3 regions of the Virgibacillus salidurans genome follow, and region 1 is predicted to be linked to each of the others. Evidence: riboswitches for the same ligand, from Rfam matches in the RefSeq annotation. Region 1 holds a riboswitch; each other region holds the start of a gene.
What was found. Region 1 has a riboswitch for S-adenosylmethionine ahead of KFZ58_RS07655 (LLM class flavin-dependent oxidoreductase). Riboswitches for the same ligand answer to the same signal wherever they lie in the genome.

Region 2: it holds a riboswitch for S-adenosylmethionine, as region 1 does, so the genes downstream of both, KFZ58_RS12410 (methionine ABC transporter ATP-binding protein) here and KFZ58_RS07655 (LLM class flavin-dependent oxidoreductase) in region 1, are expected to answer to the same signal.
Region 3: it holds a riboswitch for S-adenosylmethionine, as region 1 does, so the genes downstream of both, KFZ58_RS06210 (5-methyltetrahydropteroyltriglutamate--homocysteine S-methyltransferase) here and KFZ58_RS07655 (LLM class flavin-dependent oxidoreductase) in region 1, are expected to answer to the same signal.

Annotation. Positions count from the first base shown of each region.
Region 1 covers NZ_CP074373.1:1,472,109-1,477,272, reverse strand. Annotated here, with positions in the region: gene asnB (asparagine synthase (glutamine-hydrolyzing)) at 1-623, shown strand, start outside; gene KFZ58_RS07665 (pyridoxamine 5'-phosphate oxidase family protein) at 925-1,539, opposite strand; gene KFZ58_RS07660 (ATP-grasp domain-containing protein) at 1,739-2,683, opposite strand; gene KFZ58_RS07655 (LLM class flavin-dependent oxidoreductase) at 2,699-3,751, opposite strand; SAM riboswitch class I at 3,838-3,945, opposite strand; gene KFZ58_RS07650 (sulfurtransferase) at 4,061-4,960, opposite strand; gene cysC (adenylyl-sulfate kinase) at 5,099-5,164, opposite strand, start outside.
Region 2 covers NZ_CP074373.1:2,406,195-2,411,358, forward strand. Annotated here, with positions in the region: gene KFZ58_RS12400 (MetQ/NlpA family ABC transporter substrate-binding protein) at 79-906, opposite strand; gene KFZ58_RS12405 (methionine ABC transporter permease) at 1,403-2,071, opposite strand; gene KFZ58_RS12410 (methionine ABC transporter ATP-binding protein) at 2,061-3,089, opposite strand; SAM riboswitch class I at 3,197-3,308, opposite strand; gene KFZ58_RS12415 (thioredoxin family protein) at 3,383-3,697, opposite strand; gene KFZ58_RS12420 (toprim domain-containing protein) at 3,708-4,061, opposite strand; gene gcvH (glycine cleavage system protein GcvH) at 4,185-4,568, opposite strand; gene KFZ58_RS12430 (arsenate reductase family protein) at 4,641-4,997, opposite strand; gene KFZ58_RS12435 (acyl-CoA dehydrogenase FadE) at 5,159-5,164, opposite strand, start outside.
Region 3 covers NZ_CP074373.1:1,171,394-1,176,557, forward strand. Annotated here, with positions in the region: gene KFZ58_RS06205 (methionine biosynthesis PLP-dependent protein) at 1-394, opposite strand, end outside; gene KFZ58_RS06210 (5-methyltetrahydropteroyltriglutamate--homocysteine S-methyltransferase) at 470-1,564, opposite strand; SAM riboswitch class I at 1,652-1,754, opposite strand; gene larE (ATP-dependent sacrificial sulfur transferase LarE) at 1,984-2,820, shown strand; gene KFZ58_RS06220 (M24 family metallopeptidase) at 3,309-4,496, shown strand; gene KFZ58_RS06225 (2-hydroxyacid dehydrogenase) at 4,520-5,164, opposite strand, start outside.

The DNA of each region.
Region 1 (5,164 bases):
ATTCGAGGATTAATCTGCTTCATTCCGAGTGGCAGAGTAAGTTGGATTTAAAGACATATGTGCATGACCAGTATAAGGAAACTATTGCGGAGACACCTCGTCTGGACGGGGAAAATGAAGAGGATGCTCGGCGAAGAGAGTTATTCTATTTAAATATGCACTGGTTTATGGCGCAATTACTGGATCGCAAAGATCGTATGAGTATGGGAGCAAGTCTGGAAGTCAGAGTGCCTTTTGCAGATCATAAGTTGGTAGAATATGTTTGGAATATTCCTTGGGACATGAAAATGGTTGATGGCAGGGAAAAGGGGATTTTACGAAAAGCGATGGAAGGTATATTGCCTGATGATGTGTTGTACCGGAAAAAAAGCCCGTATCCACGAACGTTTCAACCAGCGTATACCAAAGCTGTTGTAAACTGGATGTATGAAATATTGGCGGACAGGGACGCGCCGCTATTTGATTTCATGAACAGGGATAAAGTGGAAGCTATTGTAAGGAGCGAAGGGAAAGAATTTAAAGAACCCTGGTATGGACAATTAATGAAAGGGCCACAGCTAATTGCACATCTTGGTCAGATCGATTATTGGCTGCGAACATATAATGTGAAAGTAAGTGATTAAAGAAAAATGAGAACATATTGGGTCACATTGGCTCATGCAAGATTTTTTGATCCTGAACATAAAAGGCCGCAACCCCCTGGTTTAAAAATAACAAAGACCTGTGATGTGACAGCATCATAGGCCAAATAGACCGAGGCCCCATCAAAAAGGGTTTTTAAGCAGTCTTTAAGAAAAATGACCCCTCAGTGCCTGCGAAACCACATATGAGGAGTTGTTTTTTGTGGTTATTGTTGGACATGATATACGCAAGCAGCATGCCGTGTGAAGTGCATGAAAAGAGTTTAAAATTAATAGGTCAATTTTACAATTTCTGATCTTTTTTACTTTGTTTTGCGTTGAAAAAATCTCCGCCCTTTTGTTTTTGATCATCTGTCCCCCACTGGATTTCCTTATCCAGCGGCTTAAACTTTGGAATATGTTTGGAACAGTGAATATAAGCTTCTTCGACGTTGATAACAACCCAGCGCTCTGGTTTGTCTCCCTCTTTTTCTTTGATGTCATTCATTTGTTCCTCTGGAATTTTCAATGAAGCCAATTGGTCGTTTTCAAGAATTGATGCGTCCCCATTCACATGCAGCCCGATGGAATGCTCGAAAAAATCGATAAACATTAATCCGATATGAGGGTTTTCCAGGAGGTTTCCCAAACTTGCCATTACGCCATTTCCCTTATATTCTGGGTAAATGATGGTTTTTTCATTAATGACACGAACAAACCCCGGTGGACCCCCACGAAAAGAAGAGTCGCAATTCCCTCCTGCATCAGCCGTGGACAAGAATACCATTTCCTGTTTCTCCATAAACACTGTCATTACATGGTTAATATGGTCAAGCATCTGATTATCATAAAACGCCGCAGCTCGCTTCATCGTTCCAAATTGTTTCTGCAGCGTACGTTCCCCTTTAGAACCCGGCATAATTATTTCTCCTTTCACTTTTCAAGCATACACCAATTTCGTTTTAAATTTTAGATGCTGAAAGACATAGAGCAAATTACTCATATTTATTGTAATTATTTCTTTTCACTAATCTCTCTTAAGTTTCTCATCCATTGAGGGCTCTTACCACCCTTGATAATTAAAGCACCTTCCGCTAAAGAGAAGGTGCTTTTATATACTATGATTCCTGAAGGACTGCCCCTCTAACTTTCTTCAATTCTTCTCCCAAATACTTCGCTACTTCCAGCATACCAAATTTCCCACTCTTTGCTTCGGCATCGCTGTTGTAATTGGTATTCGTATTAATATCATACGTATAAATTTCTCCATTTTTATCCTGAATAAACTCGATTCCAGCAATTTTAATGTCATTTGCTGCAAGCACACGTTCATAATTTTCCAGGACAGGATGATCAAAACCTTCTCTTACTTGAAATGGTTCTAATTCCTCTTCTCCTAACTGATCTTCAATCGAGCAGGCATCTGCCGGGCATAGTTCAAACCCTTCCGATGTATCAACACGAACTGCATATAGGAACTTACCACCAACAAACTCACAACGTGTAATGAAAGACTCTGGTGACTCAATATATTCCTGAATTAAGGTAACGCCATCAACCGGCTCCTCAAATTCTTTCCCCTCCACGTATTGCTGCAAGGCTTCAACTGAATGAAAAAGTTTAACACCAAGACCTTTTCCAGCACGGTTATGCTTCGTAATGAATTTCTTTCCTTCAAATGATTCTGCTGCTTTTAACAGTTCATTTTTTCCAACTGCGGCAACAGTTCTTGGCGTTTTAATGCCGAACTTTTCAAGCTCCAAATACTGCAGCACTTTACTTAATTCTAACTGAAGCGCACGGCTTCCATTAATCACTGTTCTCTCGTTCTGCTCCAACCAAGACAGAACAGCACTTGTTAATTCCGGTGCGAAGCGATTTCCGCGCGTATGCGATGAAGCGCTCATCCGGTTATAAAAAACGCCATTTGGTGGCAAAGAAGTCAGGTCAACTTTGCCATTATCCAATAACCAATCTTCATATGGAAGCTGTAACTCTTCTAATCTATTGATTAAATGATCTGTCCATTCGTTATTTTCGTGTAGCACATATATTTTACTCACAAAATCCGCCCCCTATTATATGTTTGTTAACGATGCTCGCAGTTCCTCAACCTTTGGCATAACCTGTTTTGAAAAACGTTCCAATTCTTCCAGCTGTGGCGAACATTGTAATAACAGTAAATCAACGCCAACTCTTTCAAACTCCAAAACCTGTTTTGCAATTTGCTCCGGTGTTCCCACAAGATTTGGACGCAAGCCCCGGTTTGATACAGAATAATCCTGCAACTGAATCTGTTGCTCCAATTCCGACTTTGAGGTAAAATCTTCGAATCCGGCATAACCACTTGTATCTGTTACAGTGGTAATACGATTTAATTCAGCACGTGCTTCTTCTTCCGTATCCCGGCAAATGACATAAGCTGCCATACCAATTGATTGTAGAGGCTCAGGTCCAGCTGACTTTCTTCGTTCATTCATATCGGCAATTTTCGCCTCAGCTTCTTCTACGGTGTGGCCATGCAGGATATAAGCATCACATAGGGACGAAATAACCTGTTTCCCCTTCTCACTCTCACCACCTGCATATAAAACAGGATTCGGACGCTGAACCGGTTTAGGGGAAAGCTGCGTATTCTCTATTTTGTAAAACTTGCCATCATACGAAAATTTCTCTTCTGACCATAAGCCCTTTAAGATCTCAAGAAATTCGGTTGTCCGGTCGTACCTTTCATCATGTTCTGTAAAATCACCGCCATATTGTTTCGCTTCCTCAGCCCACCAGCCCGAAACAACATTTAAGGTAAAACGTCCTTTACTAATATGATCAATATTAGCTGCCATTTTTGCTGTTACAGCGGGATTGTGAAAAACCGGACGAACGGCTGCCATAATTTCAATTTTTTCCGTTACTGCGGCTAAAGCGGCTGCAGTTGACCAAGCTTCGATAGAATCCTGATCTGTTCCTTTTATATCATTTAAATATAATTCAGCGATTAACGTTGTATCGTATCCCCATTTTTCAGCAGATTGTATTACTTCCTTTGCATAATCATATGTTGGAGGCATGTTTTCAGCCTCAACATTTCTAAGCCATCCACCAAAAATAGGTAACCAAAATCCATACTTCATGAACTCCACTCTCCTTCTACAAAATAAACAAAAAACTCTTTCCCGGATAAGAAAAGAGTTTAAAATCTATAACAAGATTACGTCTTCTCTTATCTTTCAAGCGTATGCTTGATGGAATTAGCACAGTATTCTAATTAGCGAACCTGTTGCCGAGGTTTCAAAGGGCCATTTCCCTCCACCTCTCTAGATAAGGATTTAAAAATATGTAATTGTTAGATATCACATTGAAGCAATTTTTGGATAATGTCAATCGATCAGGAATTATTCTATCTTTCTTTGTTTCTGCTTATCCAAAAACAATACAGCGTGTTATTTTTCTTTTTCCACTGTATCCAACGGAAGTTTAGGGTCATCTGCCCATTCCGTCATTGATCCATCGTACATTGCAACATTGTTTTGTCCGAGTTTGTTTAAGATCAGTGCATTCCACGTTGCGGCAATACCACTGCCACAATAAGTTATAACTTTTTTATCCGAGTCAAGTGCTCCAGATTCTTCAAATGTTTTACGCAATTTTTCATAATCATAAAGTTCCTTTGAATCCGTACTAGAAAGATCACCAAAGAACACATTTACACTACCAGGTATATGCCCCTTTCGTGCATAAGTGTCAGTTTCACCATTGAAATCAGCTTCTGAAAGACTGTTAACCAGAATGACATCTTCATCATTTAATGCTTTTTTTACATCTTCTTTTGTAGCTAATAATTCAGGACGTCTTTCTCCAGTAAATGTGGCTTTAGGATAAGAACCTGGCTCTGTCGTAACCGGGCGTCCTTCCTCACGCCATTTCGGAAATCCTCCATCAAGTACTGCAACATTGTCAAAACCTTCATAGCGTAGCTGCCAAGCAAGACGTGATGCCCAGTCGGATGCAATTACTGGAGTGCCTACTATTGCTTGTCCTTGATCATAAACCACGACATAAGAGTCATCTCCAACACCAAGTTCACTAATTTTCTTTACAAATCTTTCTCTTGAAGGGATAGTAAAAGCATATTTGGAATCAGGATCCGAAAGATCTCCAAGCAAATCTGCAAAAACCGCCCCAGGGATATGACCTTTATCATACGCTTCCTTTCCCGACCAAACGTCATAATAACCGGAAGTTGGTTTTAGAAAGGTAGTTGCATCTAACAATCTCAGCTTTGGATCATCCAATCTGTCTGCTAACCAATCTGTGTCTACAAGTAAAGGTACATTACTCATGTTATTTCCTCCTTGAATATAGCTTATTAAACAATCCCTATAAGTTTACTTTGCTTTATTTTTCTATTATAGCTGACTACAGCAGTATGATCAAGTTTTATAATTGAGAAGGAACCGTATAAAAAAACTTACGATCTCCTACACAATATATCCCTTCTCCCTCAAATACGTAACAAGCACCTGAACTGATTCTTCTAATGATTG
Region 2 (5,164 bases), 930 kb from region 1:
CGCATTTCTGCATTAACATCTTTCTTATTGCTGGCATATACTATAAAATGCTCCACATTTGCTTGAAATGTGTTTTAATTAGTCATTTCCTCCAACAGGAACAACGGCTCCATCATATGTTTCTAAAATAAAATCCTGAATTTCTTCCGATTGCAGAACATCCACTAATGTATTCAACGCTTCATTTTCTGTATCTTCCGACTGGACTGCAACTACATTCACATATGGAGATTCGTCACCTTCTATAAAAAGTGCATCCTCTAATGGATTTAAATCGGCATCGATAGCATAGTTTGTATTGATCGCGACCAGTGCATCCTCTTCAGCAAAGTATTGTTCTGGTAAAAGAGCTGCATCAACGTCTGCTGAAAAAGTCAGGTTAAGCGGGTTTTCTACAATATCACTTACTTCTGCTTCCACTTTATCCACATTTTTATCTAATGTAATTAAACCTTGTTCTTCAAATAGTGCTAGAACACGACCATGGTCAGCGACAGAACGACTCAAAATTACCTCTGTTCCATCTTCAATGTCATCAATACTGGAAATATTTTGTGAATAAACGCCCATCGGTTCAATATGAATCCCATCAATGTAGTCAAAGTCATAGCCAATCTCTTCTATTTGATTCTCTAAATAAGGAATATGCTGGAAGTAATTTGCATCCAGATTGCCGCTCTCTAAGTCATCATTAGGTAATACATAATCCTGATACTGTTCAACGGTAAGAGATATTCCTTCTTCTTCAAGCAGTGGTTTTGCTTCTTCTAAAATTTCCGCATGTGGTGTACTGGACGCTCCAACAGTGATTTCTGTCGTTTCAGAATCACCTGACGTATCTCCACCTCCACAAGCTGCCAATACTAAAATTACAAATACAGATAAAAACGTTAGCGCCTTCTTCATAATAAAAATCTCTCCTTTTATTTTGGCTCTTTTCGTAAGTATTATTGCTTTTAACTCTTCGTAGATGATATAAAAGACGACGTAGTGAAAATTCTTTTGCAAATGCTGATTGAGAGCAGGGATTCGCTACGGAAATACATTCCGCTTTCCGCGGGCGGCTGGTGAGCCTCCTTGTGCTAACGCACTGCGGAGTCTCACCGAGGTCTCTGCTCCCGCAGGAGTCTCCATGTATTTCCTCCGCTGTAATCAGATTACTGCCGATCTACCGTATTATTCAAACCACTTCACCAGTCCGGGTGAGCGAAGGGCGGCGACTCCTGCGGGAATAGCACGTGTCCGAAGACCCCGCAGCGGTGGTTTCCCGCGAGGAGGCTGAGGCCGTGCCCTAAGGATGCGCATCCGCCCTGAGCGATCCCGGACGGCGGCGAGTATAACACATAATGTCGAATTCTATATCTTTTGTCTCAAAAACAAACAATCTTTTAGAAAACAGCCTTTATCTTTTATCTAATTTATTGGAAATAAAGTCTCCAATGAATTGAAAAATGAATACAATGATGACGATTAAAACAGTACAAACTAACACAACATCAAAGTCGCGTCGCTGAAAACCAAAGAAGTATGCATAGTCACCTAAACCTCCGGCACCAATAACGCCGGCCATCGCTGTATAGCCAATTAAAGCAATTCCTGTAACGGTAATTCCTGACACCAATGCCGGCATCGATTCCGGCAAGAGCACACGAAAAATAATGGTCCGTGTTTTTGCTCCCATGGATTTTGCCGCTTCAATCACACCTTTATCTACCTCTTTAAGCGCGATTTCCACGAGCCTGCCATAAAATGGCGCGGAACCGATAATCAATGCAGGCAATGCAGCGGACGGCCCACGGATGGTTCCAATTAAAAAGTCAGTGAACGGGAATAACAATAAAATTAAGATGATAAATGGAATAGCCCGAAACACATTTACAATTGTAGCTACGATAAAATTAAGAACCTTATTTTGCCACATTCCACCTTGTGCTGTCAGATACAGGAGCAATCCTAAAATGATTCCTAAAATAACCGTTCCTAACAGTGCTAACAATGTCATATAAAATGTTTCATATGTTGCAACAACCAAGTCTTGTACATCCAGATTCGGAAATAAATCAGTCAGCATCACGAACAACCTCCAGTTCTACCGAGGTATCATCACGGATATAACTAATAGCCTGATCCGTTTCCGCTGTTTCTCCCACAACCTGCACAAACAATGTCCCATAAGCACCAGCTTGCGTCTGTGTTATTTTACCTTGAAGTATGTTTATATCAAGATCGAATTTCTTAGCGAGCTGACTTATCAAAGCCTGATTTGTCGTTTCACCAATAAAATGAAGTCGAATGATCTTACCTTTCTCATACGTATTAATCAAATGAGTTACACTATCATCCTCATTTGCACCCATGACCTGCTCCACAAATTTTTTTGTCACGTTTTGTTTCGGGTGCAAAAATACGTCCAAAACATCCCCCTGTTCCACAATTCGCCCTTCGTCCATTACCGCAACTTGCTTGCAAATTTTACGTATAACATGCATTTCATGGGTAATCAGGATAATAGTTAAGCCAAGCCGCTGATTAATATCAACCAATAAGTCGAGGATGGAATTGGTCGTTTCCGGATCCAACGCGGAAGTGGCTTCATCACAAAGCAATACTTTCGGGTTATTTGCTAAAGCACGAGCAATACCCACGCGCTGTTTCTGTCCCCCGCTTAACTGGGATGGATATGCATCTTCCCGTCCGGATAGACCCACCAAATTAATTAGCTCCCGTACACGTTCCTGACGTTCCGCTTTTGTAACCCCGGCTATTTCTAGTGGAAATGCAATATTATCTTTTACCGTACGTGACCAAAGCAAATTGAAATGCTGAAAAATCATCCCAATTTCCTGCCGCGCCAGACGAAGCTGCTTTGTATTTAATTCCGTCATTTCCTGATTGTCAATCTCTACACTACCAAAGGACGGATCTTCCAAGCGATTAAGCAGACGGACAAACGTACTTTTTCCGGCACCACTATAGCCGATCACGCCGAATATCTCACCTTCTTTAATCGAAAGGGTCAGATCATCTACAGCTGTTATTCTTTGGTTATTCGTAGTAAAATATTTACTCAAACCCTTAATCGAAATCACGTCTAATCCTCCTTTAAAAACGGATCCACTGTTTATTATGTCCCGTCAAAAATAAATAACGCCCTTCTGTAAGAGAACAGAAGGACGTAAATAGTTATACCCTCGTTCCCTCATCTACCAAAGCATACACTTTGCAGGAATTGGCACCTTTCAGACATCGAAATATCGCAGGTTGCCGCGGGTTCACAGGGCCAGTCCCTCCACCGCTCAAGATAAGAGATAATTTTTTTATAAATTGATAATCTAAATATTAGCATGCTGTTTATACTGTGTCAATCCTATTTTTCATGCTGTTAACTTTTCACAAATAGCTCAGGCTTGTAATCCGTCAAATATGTGTAGATATTTGCGATCGAATAAAAAACATAGATTTTTTCTTTAACCTCATTGCCTTCCTTAATCAATAGACAAGGAACGCTCTCAATTTGCTGTTCTTGCATAAATGAAGCATGTAGTGAGGCGTTCATCTCATAAAAAATGGTTTCTTTATGCACAGATTCTATCTTCTCTAACATCGCTCGCGCAAGGTGACATGTGCCACAAAAAGGCGTATAAATAAATAATAGATAACGATCTTGCTGAAGCAGTTCGTTTGTAATTTCTTGCAAAACTACCACCCTATACTAAAAAAATTGGATTCACCGCAAATCCTTTACTCACCAAAGCAGTAGCAAGTATATGCCCAGGAGTAGTTGCTACTTCACGGTATTCACTGCTAACATAAATATGTTCTGCATGTGGAAGTTCCCGCCGAAGTTGCCTGCGTAACTTTATACCTGGAGGATCTTCATCAACCAAAATAAAGACATCTTTATTATCCAGATCATAGGTTTCCAGAAGATCATCAAAGCGCTCTACACCAAGCGTACCATTTGTACAGACAATAGTGGCATCTTCAGTAAGCACCTTTTTGATTTCCCTTTTATCGGTCAACCCTTCAACAATAATAACTTTATTTGTTTCATGTTCCATGATCCCACAACACTCCCGATGAAATCAACCAAAAAAGCTTCTATGATTGGTAGTATATGACAAAGATAAGGCTGACTATGCAATTACATTGTTGCAAATCAGCCTGTATTAACTAACCACTAATTAATCTTCGTCTGTAACTGCATTGTACTGTTCAGCAGTTAATAGGCGATCAAGCTCTGATTCATCAGATGGTTCAACGACGACCATCCACGCTTTGTCATAAGGAGAATCGTTCACAAATTCAGGGCTATCCTCTAAATCTTCGTTCACTTCAACAATTTTCCCGCTTAGCGGTGCATATAATTCAGAAACCGTTTTAACCGACTCTACACTTCCGAAGGGCTCATCTAATTCAAGTTCATCCCCCACTTCCGGAAGTTCAACAAATACAATATCTCCTAATTCGTCCTGGGCAAAATCTGTAATTCCAATACGCACTTTACCATCTTCTTGTTTTACCCACTCATGTTCTTCTGAATATAATAAATCGCTTGGTACACTCATTTGAATCCCTCCATTATAGAATTGCACCATAACTATACAAGTTACGTGCATATTTTTCTAGTATCCCGCTTTTTACAACCAATTTTCACGAAAAGCTTCTTCAGAGAATCCAAGCGTGACTTTTTCGCCATCCGTTACGATTGGTCTTTTAATCAGCATTCCGTCAGAGGCTAGAATTTCTGCCATTTCCTCTGTGCTTGCATTTTTAATTTTCTCCTTCATATTTAACTCACGGTACTTTTTCCCACTCGAATTGAAGAACTTCTTGGCTGGCAAATCGCTTTTTGCAATCAGATCAAGCAATGTTTCTTTTTTCGGTGGTGTGTTTACGATATGTATGGTTCTATAGTTGACTTTATTTTCATCCAACCACTTCTTCGCTTTTTTACATGTGCCACAATTCGGATACCAATAAAATGTTACCGCCATCTACAACCCTCCCATTCCATTCCATTCTATTTATATTACATTCTACCATGACTGGGGGGAATTATTCATTGTTTTTGAAGTGGAGTATTATAACATATGATGATCCCCGTAATTATAGAATAACTAACCCCCTATCACAGTTGTAATAAGGGGGAGTGGTCTTACAC
Region 3 (5,164 bases), 300 kb from region 1:
TTTTTGTTTCCTGTATGTCCCCCGGATCAGCGTATACGGTTTGAATCCCATAGGCATTTTCATAATGCTCAAGTAGCCGGTATGTACCGCCATATATATCTTGCGGAACAATCAGCTCATCACCCGAACGAAATAAGGAGCATACCAATTGAATGGCTGCCATTCCAGAACTGCAGGCAAATCCTGAGTCCCCGTTTTCAAGGTCTGCAATACCTTCCTCTAATAGAGACCGGGTAGGATTTTTGGTGCGACTGTAGTCATAGCCAGTTGACTGGCCAAGTCCCTTGTGCTGATAGGCTGTTGTTAAATATATCGGTGGGTTAATGGCGCCGGTTTTTTCATCACTTTTATTGCCCAATTGTGCTAACCTGGTTTCTATGCTGTTATCTGTCATGTGTTCATCTCCTTGCAAAAAATAATAAAACAGCCCGCTCCTCTATGAATATGAGAAGGGGCTTTGCATAACTGTTTATGTCCAGATTTCTTTCGCTGTATCCACGATGAATTTCAATTTATCCCATTGCTGCTCTTCGGTTAATTTATTCCCATGGTGCGTGGAGGCAAATCCACATTGTGGGCTTAGGGCTAACTGTTCTAATGGCACGTACTCGGAAGCTTCTCTAATACGTGCTTTAATTGCTTTTTTATCTTCCAACTCTCCATTTTTTGATGTCACTACACCAAGCACGACTTGAGCTCCGCCATTTGGTATGTGATGAAGTGGTTTAAAATCTCCGGAGCGATCATCATCATATTCCAGGAAAAATCCATCTACTTTTTCTTTTGCCAGTAATGTTGGGGCGATATGCGCATAGCTGCCTTCAAAAGCCCAAGTAGATTGATAGTTACCGCGGCATAAATGTGTTGTCACCGTTAAGTCCTCCGGTTTTCCTTCTAAAACACCGTTGATGACACGTAATGCTAAGTCGATTAATTCTTCTCTCGAATAGGCGATATCATTGGGCGGAAGATCAGGTGCAGAGAGGCCGGCAATATATACATCATCCAATTGCAAGTAGCGGACACCAGCCTCGTAAAATGCTTGTAGTGCGTCCTGGTATGCTTTAATGATATCTTTTGCATAGTCCTCGATATCCGGATAAATGGATGTATCTCGAATCCTTGGATTAAATAATTGATTTGGACTTGGAATTGTCTGTTTTGCAACAGCGCGTCCACCGACAATTTCATTGAATTCGGTAAAGTCTTTTACAAAAGGGTGATCAGTGTTAAAGGAAATTTCCCCTGTGTTTTTGACTTCATATTTTTCCGTTTCTGTTCCTTCAAATTTGTAGCCATGCTCAGGAACATATCCTTCAAATCCGTTTAAATGCTCGAGGAAGTCCAGATGCCACCAGGTGCGTCTGAACTCACCATCGGTAACAGCTTGCAGGCCAATTTCTATTTGCTTATCAACAATACGTTTAATCTCACTTATTTCCACTTCACGTAACTTTTCAGCAGTGATGTTTCCTTCTTTAAAATTTTTCCTTGCTTCGTGTAAATTATTTGGTCTAAGTAAGCTTCCAACATGATCTGCTTTGAATGGTGCTTTGATTGACATGGTTCATTCCTTCTTTCTATATTTTATTAGCCCAAAAAAACCTCTTCCTAATATAAGAAGAGGTTTGACGCCATAAGCTGGTCACTCTTCTTATCTTCAAGCATTACACTTCTGGAATTGGCACAGTACTTAAGTTAAGCCTGTTGCCGAGGTATCTAAGGGCCAGTCCCTCCACCTCTCTGGATAAGAAAGTTGTATATTTAATTGATAAACAATACTTTACAATCGAATCTTTGGAAAGTCAAGGAGAAATTTGAAAACTATTTTAATAGGTGGGAAATAGGTTGCTATTCAAGTTTTTTGTGGAAACGGTTTTAGTTGGCTGTTATAATAGAAAAAGAGAAGGAAATAAAAGGTTGTATTTACAAATTAATTTTTTCCAAATGAAGGAAATCTTATAAAAAGTGAGGCGAGGTAGTATGAATAAAACAACAATGGAGAAAAACAACAAGCTGGGTGAGATTCTTTCAGGAATGAACCGGGTTATCGTAGCTTTTTCCGGTGGAGTTGACAGTACGTTGGTATTAAAGCGTGCCCAGCAGGAACTTGGAGAAGATAATGTACTTGGGGTTGTCGTTGCATCTGAATTATTCCGTAAAGAAGAATTTGAAGGTGCAGTAAAACTTGCAGAAAAAATGGGTGTGCGTGTTCATCAAACAGAAATAAAAGAATTAGAAGATGCGAATATTGTAGCTAACACCCCTGAAAGTTGGTATTACAGTAAAAAATTGCTTTATTCCCATTTGAATGGGCTCGCTGAGGAAATGGGCTATGACAATGTGCTGGATGGCATGATTATGGATGACATGGATGATTTTCGTCCTGGCTTGAAAGCAAGAACAGAAGCGGGCGCGCGTAGTGTCCTCCAAGAAGCGGGACTTTATAAACAGGAAGTTCGAGCGCTTACAAAAGAACTTGATATACCGGTATGGAATAAGCCTGCATCATGCAGCTTGGCATCCAGAATTCCTTATGGTATTAAACTGGATAAGCAAAAAATCAATCAAGTTGATCAGGCAGAGAAATTTATTACGAAATTAGGATTTGATATGGTACGGGTCCGTCACCATGAGGATGTTGCTCGCATCGAAGTGACTTCAGAGGAAATAACCAAATTACTGGAACATCGAGAGGAAATCCAGCTAAAACTTGAGTCACTTGGCTTCAACTATGTATCACTGGACCTTCGTGGCTACCGCACAGGCAGCATGAACGAAGTATTACCAGCAGAAGAATTGGAGTCAGAAGTAAGCTAGCATCTTTAATCTTAAGCCTTGCAGAGGAATTGTAACACCTCTGCAAGGCTTTTTCTATACGAACAGAGACCGAACAGTGCCTGTACAGCCCCGGTTTTTGTCGAATAATGACAAGGGTATAAATAATTTTAAATTGTGAAATTAGTTTATTGACAAATGATAATGGACTGAATTATGATAGTGGTAAGTATAAATGTCGACAATCGGCATAAAAGGGAAGTTGTTCCGAGATATATAATTAGACATAAAATAAATAAGGCTATTGTTCTGGATTGATCTTATAAAATAGGCGCAGTTTTCTGCGAAACAAGCCACCCTTAGGTGATGTTTTATCATATAATAAGTAAGCGTTTCCATTAACAAATTTATCTTACATGTAATTTGATTGCATAGAATAAATAGTGAAAGGGGTGTTGCGAAACGGTTGTATTCATGAACAGTGCGGTGCGCTGAACTGTGTAAATTTAGGAAGAGGGGAAGGGATGGTAATGTTAAGGTTTCCTGTTTTGGAGTTTCATGAGCGAATGAAGAGAGCAAAGCAACGGATGGCAGCTGAAGGTATAGATATTTTGTTAGTGACAGATCCGGCGAATATGAATTATTTAAGTGGCTATGATGCATGGTCGTTTTATGTTCACCAGTTGCTCATCGTTATGATAGATGAAGACCAGCCGTACTGGATAGGCCGTGGATTGGATGCGAATGCAGCAAGGCACACCAGTTGGCTGGATGAAGATCATATTTTCCCATATGCGGATCATTATGTACAATCAACGATTAGGCACCCGATGGACTTTGTAGCTGACTTTTTAAAAGAGAGAAAGTGGGATAAGAAGACCGTTGCGATGGAGTTTGACACCTATTATTTTACGGCAAAGTCATATATTCAGCTAACAAAAGGCCTGCCGGATGCGAAGTTCAAGGATGGCACAAATTTGGCCAATTGGATCCGTATTATCAAATCGGATCAGGAAATTGACTATATGAAAAAAGCAGCCAGGATTTCAGAAAAAGCGATGGAAGCGGCTTTTGAAATCTTAAATGAAGGGGTTAGGGAAAGTGATGTTGTTGCAGCAATCTCACATGCTCAAATAAGTGGTACCGAAGAATTTGGTGGCGATTACCCGGCCATTGTTCCACTAGTGCCAAAGGGAGAAAAGACTTCTGCTTGTCATTTGACGTGGACAGATGATGTTTTTAATGCGGGCGAGCCTGTGATTATTGAATTGTCCGGCTGTTATAAGCGTTATCATGCTCCGCTTGCTCGTACAGCAGTGGTGGGAGCGGCAGATGAGGAGATACAACGTTTGAGTGAAGTTGTTACGGAAGGGGTTAACACTGCCCTTGATGTTGTGAAACCAGGCATTACTTGTGAAGAAGTTGAATTGGCATGGCGACAGTCGATTGAAAGAAACGGGATTAAAAAAGAGTCACGGATTGGCTATTCCATGGGCCTTAATTATCCACCGGACTGGGGAGAGCATACCGCAAGCCTCAGGCCAGGAGATCGCACCGTACTCGAACCGAATATGACCTTTCACATGATTCCAACCATTGATTTAGGCTATGCCGGAATGGAGATTAGTGAATCATTCCGGGTGACGGAAACCGGAGTTGAATTATTCAATAACTTTCCACAAGAACTTTTCGTGAAACCAAACATCCGGTTAGCTTAAGGTGAATGAGTAAAGGCAGCCTTCTAGCTGCCTTTATGTAGCTGTGCCCACACTTCTGGATCGATCAAATTCGTAGGTTTCTCTCCATTTAATCCTTTTTCGAGATTAGTTGCGGCAAGTTCAGACATCTTTAATTCTGTCTCATGTGTGGACGAGCCCACATGTGGTAGGGTGACCGTATTTTTCATTTTCAAGAGCGGATTGTCAGGATCTGTTGGTTCTTTTTCAAATACGTCTACGCCTGCTGCGGCTATTTCGCCATTTGTAAGTGCATCAATTAAGTCTTGTTCGACAACCGTCTTACCACGAGAGCCGTTAACAAAAATAGCTGATTTCTTCATCAGCTCAAATTCTCTTTTGCCAATCATCCCCTCTGTTTCAGGTGTTAATGGGGTGATGAGACAAACAAAATCAGACGTAGACAGCAACTCGTCAAGGCTGGCGTACGTTGCGCTATATGTCTCTTCCACATCCGTTTTTCGTGTACGACTATGATAGACAATATCCATATCAAAACCGAAATGTGCCCTTTGCGCGATAGCTTGACCAATCCGTCCCATTCCAATGATTCCTAATGTTTTATGGTGAACATCTGTACCGAAGTGCTCCGATTCAATCGATTGCTGCCACTCACCATTTTTAACAAAATGATCTAATTCAGGTATGCG